Regions from separate parts of the Kitasatospora sp. NPDC057015 genome, predicted to be linked through region 3. Evidence: riboswitches for the same ligand, from Rfam matches in the RefSeq annotation. Region 3 holds a riboswitch; each other region holds the start of a gene.

Region 1 (4,672 bases), on a different contig from region 3:
GTGAAGTGGTCCTCCGAGACGGCGGTGAATGCTCGGACCGGAAGGTGCCCGCGACGGACGGCCCTGGTGTGCGGGGGTCCTTTCCCCTACCGCTCCCGGGGGCCTCACCGACCCGGTCCGTTGTCACTCTCAAGCTGTGAGTGCTAACGCCAATGATTAGCACTCCGGCATGGCGAGTGCAAGCCCCACCCACGATCCGGCCGGGCGCGTCGCCCCGCCCGCGCCGCTCCCGCGGCCCCCGCCGCCCGCCGGGCCGCCCGCCGACGCCTCCGATACGCACGACCCGGGCCGGACATGCCGACGGGCCCGTACGACTCACGTCGTACGGGCCCGTCGGTCGAAGCGGATCACCAGCCCGTGGGCCGAGCCGAGGCTCCTGGGTCCGGAAGGGTCAGACCGCCGCGCGGACCATGTCCGCCTGCGGGCCCTTCTGTCCCTGGGAGATCTCGAACTCGACCCGCTGGCCCTCCTCGAGGGTGCGGTAGCCGTCCATCTGGATCGCGCTGTAGTGGACGAACACGTCCGCACCACCGTCGACCGCGATGAAGCCGTAGCCCTTCTCCGCGTTGAACCACTTGACGGTGCCCTGAGCCATTCCGAACTCCCCTAGTGCTGTGCTGGCCCTTCACGGATCCCGCAGGTCGCGGGCCCGGGTCTGGTTTGAGGCCGGCCCGGGGAACCCCCCCTGAGCGCAGCCGTGCACGCCGCAGCCGCCCGCCATGGGCCACCGGACGGTGGTCGTCGAGCGGGTGAATGCGTCGATCGCGGCTGAATGTATCCGTATCGAAGCCCTCTGCAACAGGCCCAGCCAGCGGGAATTCGCGGCAGCCGTCGAGGCGCAATACGGGATGCATGCGGAGAAATTCGGCATATCACGCCGGGCATAGCGGACGAATGCCGCAAATAGCGGCCGGAATTCTGACGCCTGCCTGACATCTTTCACGGGCACGACATGTGAGCCGGTCTCAGCGGCCGGACGGGACACGAACGTGCGGGGCGCCCACGGGGGCGGCGATCGGCTGGCGGGGGAGGGGGCCCGGTCATCAGCTGTCCGACACTTTACTCCGCCTCGGACGGCCGAATTCCCACCCCAACGCGGCGAGCCGCCTTCACGACCGGAGAATTGAATTCCGGACACGAAGGCGGCTCGGTCCACCGGCGCCCCGCCGGCCCTCCCGGGGCGACCGGGGAAGGCGGGACGGAGCGGCCCGGCGGACGGGACCTGCGGGGCCGCGCCGGCGGGTGCCGGCGCGGGCGGCGGGGGCGGTCAGCAGCCGCCGGCCACCGCGGGGATGATCGACACGCTGGCGCCGTCCTTGATCTCGGTTGCCAGGCCCTCGGCGAAGCGCACGTCGTCGTCGTTGACGTAGATGTTGACGAAGCGGCGCAGCTTGCCGGTGTCGTCGAGCACGCGGGCGGCGATGCCCGCGTGGTTCTTCTCCAGGTCGGCGATGACCTCGGCGAGGGTCGCGCCCTCGGCGGCCACCTCGGCGGCGCCGCCGGTGTAGGTGCGCAGGATGGTCGGGATGCGGACGTTGGCGCTCATGGCGGTGGCTCTCCTAGCGTGATGGGGGATCAGGCGGACGCGAGGCCGGCCGACCGGAAGGACTCCAGCGTCGGGCGGATGGTCACGGTCAGACCGGCGTCGGCCACCGCGTCCAGGGTCTTGAGACCGTCGCCGGTGTTGATCGCGACCGTCTCCTTCGCCGGGTCCAGCTGCCCGGTCTCGACCAGCTTCTTCAGCACGCCGATGGTCACCCCGCCCGCGGTCTCGGCGAAGATGCCCTCGGTCCGGGCCAGCAGCTTGATCGCCTCGACCACCTCGGCGTCGGTGACGTCCTCGACGGCGCCGCCGGTGCGACGGGCGATGTCGAGCACGTACGGGCCGTCCGCCGGGTTGCCGATGGCCAGCGACTTGGCGATGGTGTTCGGCTTGACCGGGCGGATCACGTCACGGCCCGCCTTGAAGGCGGCCGACACCGGGGAGCAGCCCTCCGCCTGGGCGCCGAAGATCCGGTACGGGCGGTCCTCGACCAGGCCGAGCTTGATCAGCTCCTGCAGCCCCTTGTCGATCTTGGTGAGCTGCGAGCCCGACGCGATCGGGATCACGATCTGCTCCGGCAGGCGCCAGCCCAGCTGCTCGCAGATCTCGTACGCCAGGGTCTTGGAACCCTCGCCGTAGTACGGCCGCAGGTTGACGTTGACGAAGCCCCAGCCCTCGCCGGCCGGGTCGCCGATCAGCTCCGAGCAGAAGCGGTTCACGTCGTCGTAGTTGCCCTCGATGCCGACCAGCTCGCCGCCGTACACCCCGGCCATGACGACCTTGCCCTGCTCCAGGTCGTGCGGGATGAACACGCAGGACTTGAACCCGGCCCGGGCGGCCGCCGCGCCCACCGCGCCGGCCAGGTTGCCGGTCGACGAGCACGAGAGGGTGGTGAAGTCGAACGCGCGGGCCGCCTCGATGGCGCAGGCCACCACGCGGTCCTTGAACGAGTGCGTCGGGTTGCCCGAGTCGTCCTTGACGTGCAGCTGCGCGGTGAACCCGAGCTCGCGGCCCAGGTTGTCGGCCTTCACCAGCGGGGTCCAGCCCGGGTTCAGGTTCGGCTTGGAGGCGACGTCCGCGGGGACGGGCAGCAGCGGGGCGTAGCGCCAGATCGACGCCGGGCCGGCCTCGATCCGCTTGCGCAGCTCGTCCGCGCCGGCCGAGCCGAAGTCGTACGCGATCTCCAGCGGGCCGAAGCACTCCAGGCACGCGAAACTCGGGCCGAGCGGGAAGCGGGTGCCGCACTCGCGACAGGAGAGTGCGATGGCGGGGCCGAGGTCGACGGAGTCGGTCACGTCTGCGGCGCCGGAAGCGTTGGTCGCGGTGATAGCCATGATGGCGGAGGCCTCTCTCCTCATCTTCCCCGTGACGCGGGCGCGCCACAGGACGGAATTGGCACCTGTCCCGCCGGGCCGCGAAACGGCCGTGCGAGAAGGTTGCCGGGACGTCGACGGGCCGTTCCCTCAGTCCCTCTGGATGAGCTCTGTGAAGTTGTGGTCCTGCGCAGCGGGCGACCCCGGCGTGCGAAGGTCTAAGCGCTGTACGAAGACTGTATCCGAAGGCGTCAACCGTGAAGCGGTCCGTCCGCCACGCGAGATGCCCGACCGACGCGAAGTGCCCCACCGACGCGCGCCATCGAGGGCGCCCACCAAGGAGTGTGCCGTGCCTGCCGAGCTGCCCCCCGCGCTTCTCCCGGAGGTGGCCTCCTGGCTGCGCCGCCGGTCCTGGAGCGCGGCCGACCGACCGGTGCGCGACCTGCTCGCCGCCAAGGAGGCGGCCGGCCGGGCCGGCACGATCAGCGTGGTGCTGCCCGCCCTGGACGAGGAGTCCACGGTGGGCGCCATCGTCTCGACGATCCGCCGGGAGCTGATGGAGCGTCTCCCGCTGGTCGACGAACTGGTCGTGGTCGACTCCGGTTCGGCGGACCGCACCGCCGAGGTCGCCGCCGGCGCCGGCGCGCGGGTGGTGCACCGGGACGCGATACTCCCCCGGCTGCCCGCCGAACCCGGCAAGGGCGAGGTGCTGTGGCGCTCCCTGCTGGTCACCTCGGGCGAGATCGTCTGCTTCGTGGACGCCGACCTGCGCGAGTTCGACCCCGCCTTCGTGTCGGGGATCGTCGGCCCGCTGCTGACCGATCCGGGCATCCAGCTGGTCAAGGCGATGTACGACCGCCCGTACGAGCTGCCGGGCGCCGGCGAGGGCACCGTCGACCCGATCGGCGGCGGCCGGGTCACCGAGCTGGTCGCCCGCCCGCTGCTCAACCTGCACTGGCCGGAACTCGCCGGTTTCGTGCAGCCGCTCGGCGGGGAGTACGCGGCCCGGCGCTCGCTGCTGGAGCGGCTGCCCTTCCCCACCGGCTACGGCGTGGAACTCGGCCTGCTGGTGGACGCCCTGGAGACGGCCGGGCTGGACGCGCTCGCCCAGGTCGACGTGGGGGTCCGCCACCACCGGCACCAGGACAGCCAGGCGCTGGGGAGGATGGCCGCGACCATCTACCGCACCGCCCTGGAACGCCTCGACCGCACCCACCGGCTCAAGGCCTCCGCGGACCTGGTGCACCCGCTGCTCACCCAGTTCACCCGGACCGGCGGGGGCTTCACCGCCCGCACCCACCCGGTCGGCGCGCTGGAGCGGCCGCCGATGCACACGGTCGCGGAGTATGTGAGCCGTCACACCGCGTGAAGGGACGTTTGGGGGCGCCGGACCACGGCAAGGTTCCCATCATGGGCGATCTCACGACGGCACGTTCGAGTACGACCGGAAGCGCCCCCGTCCTGGTGGCGTCCAACCGCGGTCCGGTGTCCTTCAGCCGACGCGAGGACGGCGGCCTGGACCTGCGCCGCGGCGGCGGCGGCCTGGTCTCCGGGCTCTCCGCCATCGACGACCCCTCGGCGGTCTGGGTCTGCGCGGCGCTCGGCGACGCCGACCGGACGGCGGCCCGGCAGGCCCCGGACGGCCGGCTCGACCGCGCCGGGCACGACGTCGGCGGACAGGCCGTCCGGATGCTGGACATCGATCCCGACACCTTCGCCCGGGCCTACAACGGGGTCGCCAACTCGACCCTCTGGTTCGTCCACCACCTGCTCTACGCCACACCGACCGAACCGGCCTTCGACGCCGGGTTCCGCA
Region 2 (4,672 bases), on a different contig from region 3:
GGGTGATCCCGGCCGAACTGCTGGAACACCGCCCGCTGGAGGCCGGGCGGATCGTCCAGCCCGAGTCCTGCGTGCTCGCGCCCACCCCGGGCAAGTCCCCGGTGCTCTCGGTGCTCAGTTCGCTGTTCGTGCACGCGAGCTGGCTGCACCTGGTGGGCAACATGCTCTTCCTCTACGTCTTCGGCGCCGGCGTGGAGGAACGGCTCGGGCGGGCCCGCTTCGTCCTCTTCTACCTGACGGTCGGCGCCCTGGCGACGTACGGCTACGCGATCGCGGAGGTGCACTCGGCCGACTCGACCCGGGTGCTGGTCGGCGCGTCGGGGGCGATCGCGGGCGTCCTCGGCGGCTACCTGCGGCTGTACCCGAAGGCCAGGGTGACCACGCTGGTGCCGCTGCTCCTCTTCCTGCCGCTGCGCTTCCCGGCCTGGCTGGTGCTCGGTCTCTGGTTCGCGCTGCAGTGGTGGTCGGTGCGCTCGGCCGGGTTCGCGGGCACCGAGCGGCCGCCGGGCTGGACGAGCGTCGCGTACCTGGTGCACGTGATCGGCTTCGCCGCGGGCTTCCTCTTCACCTGGGCCGCGCGGGCCGCCGCCCGCCGGGGCCCGGTGGGCCCGCCCGCCACGGGCTGAGGACGCGGGCCGCCAGGGCGCCGGTCGGCGGCGCGCTGACGCCGGGCGGGGCGGCGGCTACGCTGACGACACCCCACAAAGGAGCAGCAGAGTGATCACCGCCATCGTCCTGATCAAGACCAGCGTCGACCGCATCCCGGAGATCGCCGAGGCGATCACGGCCATCGAGGGTGTCAGCGAGGTCTACTCGGTGACCGGCGGCTACGACCTGGTGGCGATGGTCCGGGTGCGCAGGCACGACGATCTGGCCGACGTGATCCCCGGTCAGCTCAACAAGGTGCCGGGAGTGGCGCACACCGAGACCCAGATCGCCTTCCGCACGTACTCCCAGCACGACCTGGAGGCGGCGTTCGCCCTCGGCCTCGACGAGTAGCCGGGCCGGCCGGTGCCGGCGCCAGGGCCGGCACCGGTGCCGCGGGCGCCTGGTCAGCCGGCCCGGCGGGTGTCCGCGACGCAGCGCCCGCCCTCGCTGCGGTAGTTCCAGGCCGCGCCCTCGGTGACGAGCTCGCGGACCGCGGTCAGGAACCGGTCCACGTGCTCGTCCGGGGTGCCGGCGCCGAAGCTGACCCGGATCGCGTTCAGGCTGCGCTCGCCGGGCAGCGAGGCCTCCGGCGCGCCGCACTCCGACGGCGGGGCCTCCTCGCCGCCGAGCAGGGTGCGCACCAGCGGGTGGGCGCAGAACAGGCCATCGCGCACGCCGATGCCGTACTCGGCGGAGAGCGCCGCCGAGAAGTGCGAGCTGTTCCAGCCCTGGACGACGAAGGAGAGCACGCCCACCCGGGCGACGTCGGTGAGCAGCGGGGTGTCACCGAACAGGCTGAGCACCCGGACCTCGGGGATCTCGGCCAGGCCGGCCTTGAGACGGGCGATCAGCTGCTGCTCGCGGGCCTCCAGCGCGTCGAAGCCGGCCTCGGTCAGCGCCCGGCAGGCGGAGGCCACCGCGTAGGCGCCGATCACGTTCGGGGAGCCGGCCTCGTGCCGCGCCGGGCCGGAGTGCCACTCGACGGCGACCGAGCCGTCCACCTCGCGTGCGACGGTGCGGGTGGCACCGCCACCGGCCAGGTACGGCTCGGCGGCGTCCAGCCAGTCGCTGCGGCCGGCCAGCACCCCGGAGCCGAACGGCGCGTACAGCTTGTGTCCGGAGAAGGCGACCCAGTCGACCCCGAGCTCGCGGACCGAGACCCGGTGGTGCGGGGCGAGCTGCGCGGCGTCCAGGACGACCCGGGCGCCGTGGCGGTGGGCGGTCTCGGTGAGCTCGGCGACCGGCCACAGCTCGCCGGTGACGTTGGAGGCGCCGGTGACGCAGAACAGCTTCGGGCCCTCGCCGGCGCCGGCCAGCGCCTCGTCCAGCGCGGCGACGGCGTCGGCGTGCGAGCGGGGGGCGCGCAGGTAGCCGACCTCCAGGCCGTCCCGGCGCCAGGGCAGCAGCGACGCGTGGTGCTCGGTCTCGAAGACGAAGACCCGGGTGCCGGCCGGCAGGGCGCCCGCCAGCAGGTTCAGCGAGTCGGTGGTGGCGCGGGTGAAGACCACCTGGTCGCCGTCCCGCAGGTCGAGGAACTCCTCGACGGTGCGGCGGCTCTGCTCGAACAGGTCGGTGGAGAGCTGCGAGAGGTAGCCGGCGCCGCGGTGCACGCTGCCGTAGTAGGGGGCGTACGCGGCGACGTCGTCCCAGACCCGCTGGAGCGCCGGGGAGCTGGCGGCGTAGTCGAGCGCGGCGTAGCCGACCTTCTCGCCGTTGGCCAGCGGGACCTGGACGTCCTGGCCGAGGACGGCGAGCGGGGCGCAGAGTTCGGTGGTGGTCACGGACATGTTGATGCACTCCTCTGAGGTAAGGACCCCGGGAGTGCGACTGTGCCGGTGGTCCGCGCTTGCCACGCGGACGGTCTGCCGCGCGGCCCGGTCCTCACCCAGGGCACCCCGCCACGGACGGAGGGTTGCCGGACAGCAAGCTGGGGCTTGTCGCTGTCACTCATGACCTGGCGAAAACTCTAGGCGGCGCCCGCCTGGTGGTCAAACAACAGTCCGCCATGTGGACAGGCCCGCCCGGCGCGGGGGCACGGCGAAGGCCCGCGGAGCACGGCTCCGCGGGCCCGGTGCGGTGATCGCCGCCGGCCGCCCGGCGGCACGCGCGGCTCCGGAGCCCGGCCGGCGCCGGACACCCGCTCAGCGGCGGGCGGTGGCCTCGGCCCAGTGCTTCAGCACCGACTGGGCCGCGCCCGAGTCGACGGCCGCGGCGGCGCGGACCATGCCGGCCGCGAGCTGCTCGGCGAGCGGGGCCTCGGTGAGGTCCAGGGCGACCAGCGCGGCCGCGGTGTTCAACAGGACGGCGTCCCGTACGGGCCCGCGCTCGCCGGCCAGCAGCCGGCGGGCGACCTCGGCGTTGTGGGCGGCGTCGGCCCCGCGCAGGGCCTCGATGCCGACCAGCTCGATGCCGACGTCGCGCGGGTCGAAGGAGGTCTCGGTGACGACCCCGCCCTTCACCAGCCAGACCCGCGAGGTGGTGGAGATGGTCAGCTCGTCCAGGCCGTCGTCACCCCGGAAGACCAGGGCGGTGGCACCCCGGCGGGCCAGCACGCCGGCGATCAGCCCGGCCAGCCGGGTGTCGAAGCAGCCGATGGCGTGCGCGTCCACCCGGGCCGGGTTGGTGAGCGGGCCCAGGATGTTGAAGGCCGTCGGCACCCCGAGGTCACCGCGGGCGGTGGCGGCGTGCCGCATGGCGGGGTGGAACCTGGCGGCGAAACAGAAGGTGAGGCCGACCTCCTCGGCGATCTCGGCGACCCGTCTGGCACTGAGGTCCAGGTTGATGCCGAGCTTCTCCAGCACGTCCGAGGAGCCGCTGGAGGAGGAGGCGGCGCGGTTGCCGTGCTTGACCACCTTGGCGCCGGCGGCCGCGGCGACGATGGCCGACATGGTGGAGATGTTGACCGTCTTCGCGCGGTCCCCGCCGGTGCCGACGATGTCGACGGCCGGGCCGGGGATGTGCAGCGGCTCGGCGTGCTCGTACATCGCGGCCACCAGGCCGGTGATCTCGTCGACCGTCTCACCCTTGGCCCGCAGGGCCACCATGAAACCGGCCACCTGCGCGGGGCTGGCCGCGCCGCTCATGATCTGGTCCATCGCCCAGGCGGTGTCGTCCTGGGTGAGGTCCTCGCCCCTCAGGAGTGCCGACAGGAGGTCCGGCCAGGTGCGGACCACCTGCACGGGGTCGTTGCCGCCGTTCGCAGGGTGCGCGTTCACCATGGCCGACTCCAGCTCTCGTCAGTGTCACCGGAAGGGCTCCGGAAACAAGGAGGCCAGCCTATCCAGCGGCGCACCGGGCCCGCCCCCGTCGCCGCTCCCCTTCTCTAGTACTGAGACGAGCCACCGGTGCCGCGACGACGCACCGGCACCGGGACGGGCCGCTCCCACCGGGAGGGGCCCCGGCCCCGACCTGAGCGCACGGGAGCGGGCGACGGCCGGGCGGGCGCCCCGGGCTCCCGCCCGGAGCGCCCGGGGTGCCGGGCCGCCGGGGCCGTCAGCGGGCGGCCGGGGTCCGGCCCGCGATCCGGTTGCGGAGCAGGGTGGCGGCGGCCTCGGCCAGCGCCACCGGGTCCACCGGGTGGGAGATGGCGGCGTCGGCCCGGCTCCAGGCGGCGAGCCAGGAGTCCTGCGGCCGGCCGATCAGCACCAGCACGGGCGGGCAGCCGTAGATCTCGTCCTTGAGCTGGCGCCCCAGGCCCAGCCCGCCGGCCGGGACGGCCTCGCCGTCCAGCACGCAGAGGTCCACGCCGCCCTTCTCCAGTGCGCGGAGCACCGCGGGCGTGGTCGCGCACTCCAGGTAGTCGAGTTCGGGGAGGTCCGCGGCCGGGCGCCGGCCGAGGGCCGTCCGCACCTGCTCGCGGGTGTTGCGGTCATCGCTGTAGACGAGGACGGTGAGCGTCTCGTCGGTCGTGTGCGCCATGGGGCCCTGCTCCCTCAGATGTGATCCGGACCACGTCCACCTCTTCCGGATGCTACTCCCGATCACCCGCCGTGGAGCCCCTCCCGCGCGATCCGGTGGCGGAGCG
Region 3 (4,672 bases):
CGGTGACCCAGGCGCCGATGTGCTCCGGGCGCAGGCCGAGGGGCCGGAGGTGGCCGAAGGCGGGCAGGATGAGCGCGCATGAGCGCCGTGGGCGAAAACGGACGTCTATGTACGAAGCAAAAGCTGACGATGCCTCAGGTGCGAGGGGATCCGCAATTGGCGAGACGCGGATGACTCCTCTAATTCGCCTGCAAATAAGAGTGGTTGAGCAACAAAAAGTCGAGACGCTGAAATCTCGACTATCGGCAATAGTTGAACCCCTTAACTCGGGGGTCAAGGGGTCTTCGCTCCTGTGGGTCTCGATAACAGGTCGGCGTTCCAGGCTGGAGGAGAAGAGCTCAGTACGCATGATCGGACATCGCGCAGGCGAGCATGCCTGTCGATCGGCACTGTCGGTCGAGGTGTGGAGTCTGGTCGAGCGTCCCAGGGGGGTGGTCCGTGCGGTGCGGCGTGTCGGTGGTTGAGGATTTCTCGGCCCTCGGGTGGGGGCTCGGCGGCGGGGGATCTGTCCCGCATAGGGTGGGGCCAGTCGATGATCGTGCGCACCAATAGGAGACCCGATGAGCCCCACCCCTGCCCCCGACGCCCTGCTCCCGGTCGCGGTGATCGGTCTCGGGGACATCGCGCAGAAGGCCTACCTCCCGGTCCTCACCGCACTGCCCGGTCTGGACCTGCGGCTGATGACCCGTGACCGGGCGAAGCTCGACCGGATCGGCGACGCGTACCGTCTCGACCACCGCTACACGGACCTCGGCGACCTCATCGACAGCGGCGTGCGCGCCGCCTTCGTCCACGCGGCGACCGACCAGCACGTGCCGATCGTCGAGCGGCTGCTGACGGCGGGCATCGACGTGTACGTGGACAAGCCGCTCGATTACACCATCGCGGGTGCCCGGCACCTGGTGGACCTTGCGGAGAAGGCCGGCCGCTCCCTGATGGTGGGTTTCAACCGCCGTCATGCTCCCTCCTATGTCCAGGCGAAGGAGCGTCCGCGTGACCTGATCGTCCTGCAGAAGAATCGCGAGGGTCTGGCGGAGGCTCCTCGGTCGCTGGTCTATGACGATTTCATTCACGTGGTGGATTCCTTGCTGTTCCTGGTGCCGGGCGAGGTCGAGCACGTGGACGTCCGCTCGCGGGTCCGCGGCGGCCTGCTGGAGCATCTCGTCCTGACGCTCGCGGGCGACGGTTTCACCGCGCTCGGGATCATGAACCGGATGTCCGGTTCCACCGAGGAGATCCTGGAGGTCTCCGGCAGCGACTCGAAGCGCGAGGTCCACAACCTCGCCGAGGTCATCGACCACCGCGGCCAGCCCACGGTCCGCCGCCGGGGCGACTGGGTGTCCGTCGCCCGCCAGCGCGGCATCGAGCAGGTCGTGCTGACCTTCCTGGACGCCGTCCGGGCCGGCAAGACCCTCGATGCCCGCGACGCGCTGCGCACCCACGAGCTGTGCGAGCTGATCGTCGAGCGGATCGAGTCGGCCTGAGCCGGCGGCGGGCTCGGCCGGTCGGGGCAGCCCCGACCGGCCGAGCCCTGGCCGATCGCCGGCCGATGCGTGTCCGAAGGCGCCCCGAGGTCCCACGACCGGCCGGTGGAGCGGCCACCGGCCGGGGGCGGATGGGCGCCCGCCAAACAGGGTGCCGTGGACAGGCATTGACGCCGGGTTACCCGGTGATCTACGGTTCCAGCGCGCCACGAGTTCCGGTGTCCAAGCCCTGGCTGGCCGGACGGCAACCCCCCTGACGCGGCGGGGTGCTCCAGGTGAAGGCACGGCGGACATCCCGTTCCGCAAGCGCGATCGCAGCGGCCGCAGGGCCGGCTGCCAACACCAGGAGGTCGGTATGCGGCTGTTTCGCCGTCGCCACATCGACCTGTTGCTGGTCTCCAGCGCGCTCTGTCGTCACTGACCACCGTACGGCCCGACGGCCGGACGATCCCGGTGACCGACCTCTTCGCGACAGGCCACGCCCGACCCCGGGCCCCCGGCCTGCTCGCGTCCATCACGCGTGCTGGAGCAGCGAATTCCCATGTCTACTTTCACCGGCTCGGCCGGACAGTCCTTCCGTGTCCTCTCCCTCGGCACCGCGGTGCTGGTGGCCCTGACCGCCTGCACCAGCGCCCGGAGCGGGTCCGGCGACGGCGGCGGTTCGGCGAAGGCCCTCGTCATCGGGACCACCGACCAGGTGACCGGCCTCGACCCGGCGGGCTCCTGGGACGCGGGGTCGGGCACGATCGAGAGCGAGGTGTACGCGACCCTGCTCACCGCGAAGAACGGCTCCTCGGACGTGTCGCCGGACTTGGCGGCCGGCATCGCGCTGACCGACCCGACCACCTACACGGTCACCCTGAAGCCGGGCCTCAAGTTCGCCAACGGACACGAACTGACCTCCTCGGACGTCAAGTTCAGCTTCGACCGGCAGCTGAAGATCGCGGACAAGAACGGCCCCTCCTCGCTGCTGTACAACCTCCAGTCGGTGGCCGCGCCGGACCCGACCAAGGTCGTCTTCACCGTCAAGTCGGCCAACGACACGCTGTTCCCGCAGATCCTCTCCACCGCGGCCGGCTACATCGTGGACGAGGAGGTGTTCCCCGCGGACCGGATCCTGGAGGACGCGGCCGTCATCTCGGGCCAGCCCTGGAACGGTCCCTACGCGATCGGCAGCTACGACAAGAACTCGCTGGTCTCCTTCACCGCGAACAGCGCCTACCAGGGCCAACTGGGCACCCCGAAGACGAAGAACGTCCAGCTCAAGTACTACACGGACGCCAGCAACCTGAAGCTCGACGTCCAGCAGGGCACCATCGACGCGGTCTACCGCACGCTGCCCACCACCGACCTGCAGGACCTGTCCACCAAGCAGGGGATCGTGGTGCACACCGGCTCCGGCAACGGCATCCGGTTCATCGTCTTCAACCTCAAGACCCAGCCCTTCGGTTCGGCCACCCAGCAGGCCGACCCCGCCAAGGCGCTGGCGGTCCGCCAGGCCGTCGCGGACTCGGTCGACCGGGCCCAACTCGCCTCGCAGGTCTACAAGAACACCTTCCAGCCGCTCTACACCTCCGTCCCCGACGGCATCACCGGCGCCACCCCCGCCCTCAAGTCGATCTACGGCGACAAGCAGGGCGGCCCGGACAAGGCCGCGGCCGCGCAGCGGCTGGCGGCGGCCGGGGTGAGCACCCCGGTGGCCCTCAACCTGCAGTACAACACCGACCACTACGGCTCCTCCTCGGCGGACGAGTACGCGCTGGTCAAGACCCAGCTGGAGGCCACCGGCCTGTTCAAGGTGAACCTCCAGTCCACCGCCTGGGCCCAGTACGGCAAGGAGCGGGTCGCCGACCAGTACCCGCTCTACCAGCTCGGCTGGTACGCGGACTACCTGGACGCCGACAACTACCTCTCCTCCTTCTACGCCGACAACAACTGGGTCAACAACGGCTACAGCGACCCCGCGGTGCTGGCGCTGATCAAGCAGGAGGAGACCGAGACCGACCCGGGCAAGCGCACCGCGCTGATCAAGCAGGCGCAGGAGGCGACCGCCGCGGCGGTGCCGCTGGTGCCGCTGCTCCAGGGCTCCACCGCGATCGTCACCCGCAGCGGCGTCAGCGGCGTGCCGGACCAGCTCACCAGCGCGTACCAGTTCCGCTGGGCGGAGCTCGCGAAGAAGTGACCGTCCACACCCAGGACACCCCCGGCGCCGTCGGTTCGACCGGCGGCGCCGCCGGGTACGCCCTCACCCGCTACCTGATCGTCCGCTTCCTCCTCATAATCCCCACCGTCCTCGTCCTGGTCAGCCTCGTCTTCTTCCTGATGCGCGCCACCGGCGACCCGATCACCACCGCCTTCGGCGACCGGCTGACCCCGGACCAGCTGCACGCCAAACTGCACCAGGCGGGCTACGACCGGCCGCTGTTCACCCAGTACCTCGACTACCTGCGCGCCACCCTGACCGGTGACTTCGGCACCACGGCCACCGACAACCGGGCCGTGTCGGAGGTGCTGCGGAACTTCGGTGCGGCGACCGTCGAGCTGTCCTGCTACGCCCTGGTCGTCGCCCTGGTCGTCGGCCTGCCGCTGGGCATGATCGCCGCCTCCTACCGCGACCGCGCGCCCGACGTCGCCCTGCGGCTGTTCGCGATCCTCAACTACGCGACCCCGGTCTTCTTCCTCGGGCTGCTGCTGAAGCTGGTGTTCGCCATCTGGCTGGGCTGGTTCCCGGCCTCGGGCCGGGCGAGCATCGACGTCCAGCTCCAACTGCAGGACCAGACGAGCACCACCGGCGTGTACCTGGTCGACGCCCTCCGCAGCGGCGACGCGGGGGCCGTCACGGACGTGCTGAGCCACGCGGTGCTGCCCGGCCTCGCACTCGGGCTGCTGGTCGCCGGCGTGCTGCTCCGGCTGGTCCGGACGAACCTGATCGGCACCCTGTCCGCCGAGTACGTGGAGGCCGCCCGCTCCCGCGGGGTCGGCCGGCTCCGACTGGTGACCAGGCACGCCACCCGGCCGGCCCTGATCCCGGTCGTCACCGTGTTCGGTCTGCAGGTCGCCGGACTGCTCGGCGGGGCGGTGCTCACCGAGACCACCTTCGAATGGAAGGGCCTCGGCTACGAACTCGCCCACTACCTGACGGTCCGTGACTTCCCGGCCGTGCAGGGGATCGTGGCGCTCTTCGCCGT

The links. Region 3 has a riboswitch for S-adenosylmethionine ahead of ACFTWP_RS32680 (ABC transporter substrate-binding protein). Riboswitches for the same ligand answer to the same signal wherever they lie in the genome.
Region 1: linked by a shared signal. The riboswitch ahead of thrC (threonine synthase) and the one ahead of ACFTWP_RS32680 (ABC transporter substrate-binding protein) in region 3 are both predicted to bind S-adenosylmethionine.
Region 2: linked by a shared signal. The riboswitch ahead of ACFTWP_RS36310 (aminotransferase class V-fold PLP-dependent enzyme) and the one ahead of ACFTWP_RS32680 (ABC transporter substrate-binding protein) in region 3 are both predicted to bind S-adenosylmethionine.

The regions. Positions count from the first base shown of each region.
Region 1 covers NZ_JBHUSG010000003.1:238,766-243,437, forward strand. The annotation lists gene ACFTWP_RS04330 (cold-shock protein) at 392-595, opposite strand; gene ACFTWP_RS04335 (MoaD/ThiS family protein) at 1,268-1,546, opposite strand; gene thrC (threonine synthase) at 1,576-2,877, opposite strand; SAM riboswitch class I at 2,895-3,026, opposite strand; gene ACFTWP_RS04345 (glucosyl-3-phosphoglycerate synthase) at 3,206-4,225, shown strand; gene ACFTWP_RS04350 (trehalose-6-phosphate synthase) at 4,267-4,672, shown strand, end outside.
Region 2 covers NZ_JBHUSG010000060.1:15,158-19,829, reverse strand. The annotation lists gene ACFTWP_RS36320 (rhomboid family intramembrane serine protease) at 1-626, shown strand, start outside; gene ACFTWP_RS36315 (Lrp/AsnC family transcriptional regulator) at 718-999, shown strand; gene ACFTWP_RS36310 (aminotransferase class V-fold PLP-dependent enzyme) at 1,053-2,435, opposite strand; SAM riboswitch class IV at 2,486-2,603, opposite strand; gene trpD (anthranilate phosphoribosyltransferase) at 2,790-3,866, opposite strand; gene ACFTWP_RS36300 (hypothetical protein) at 4,141-4,566, opposite strand.
Region 3 covers NZ_JBHUSG010000047.1:47,874-52,545, reverse strand. The annotation lists gene ACFTWP_RS32690 (hypothetical protein) at 1-82, shown strand, start outside; gene ACFTWP_RS32685 (Gfo/Idh/MocA family protein) at 561-1,484, shown strand; SAM riboswitch class IV at 1,689-1,799, shown strand; gene ACFTWP_RS32680 (ABC transporter substrate-binding protein) at 2,026-3,666, shown strand; gene ACFTWP_RS32675 (ABC transporter permease) at 3,663-4,672, shown strand, end outside.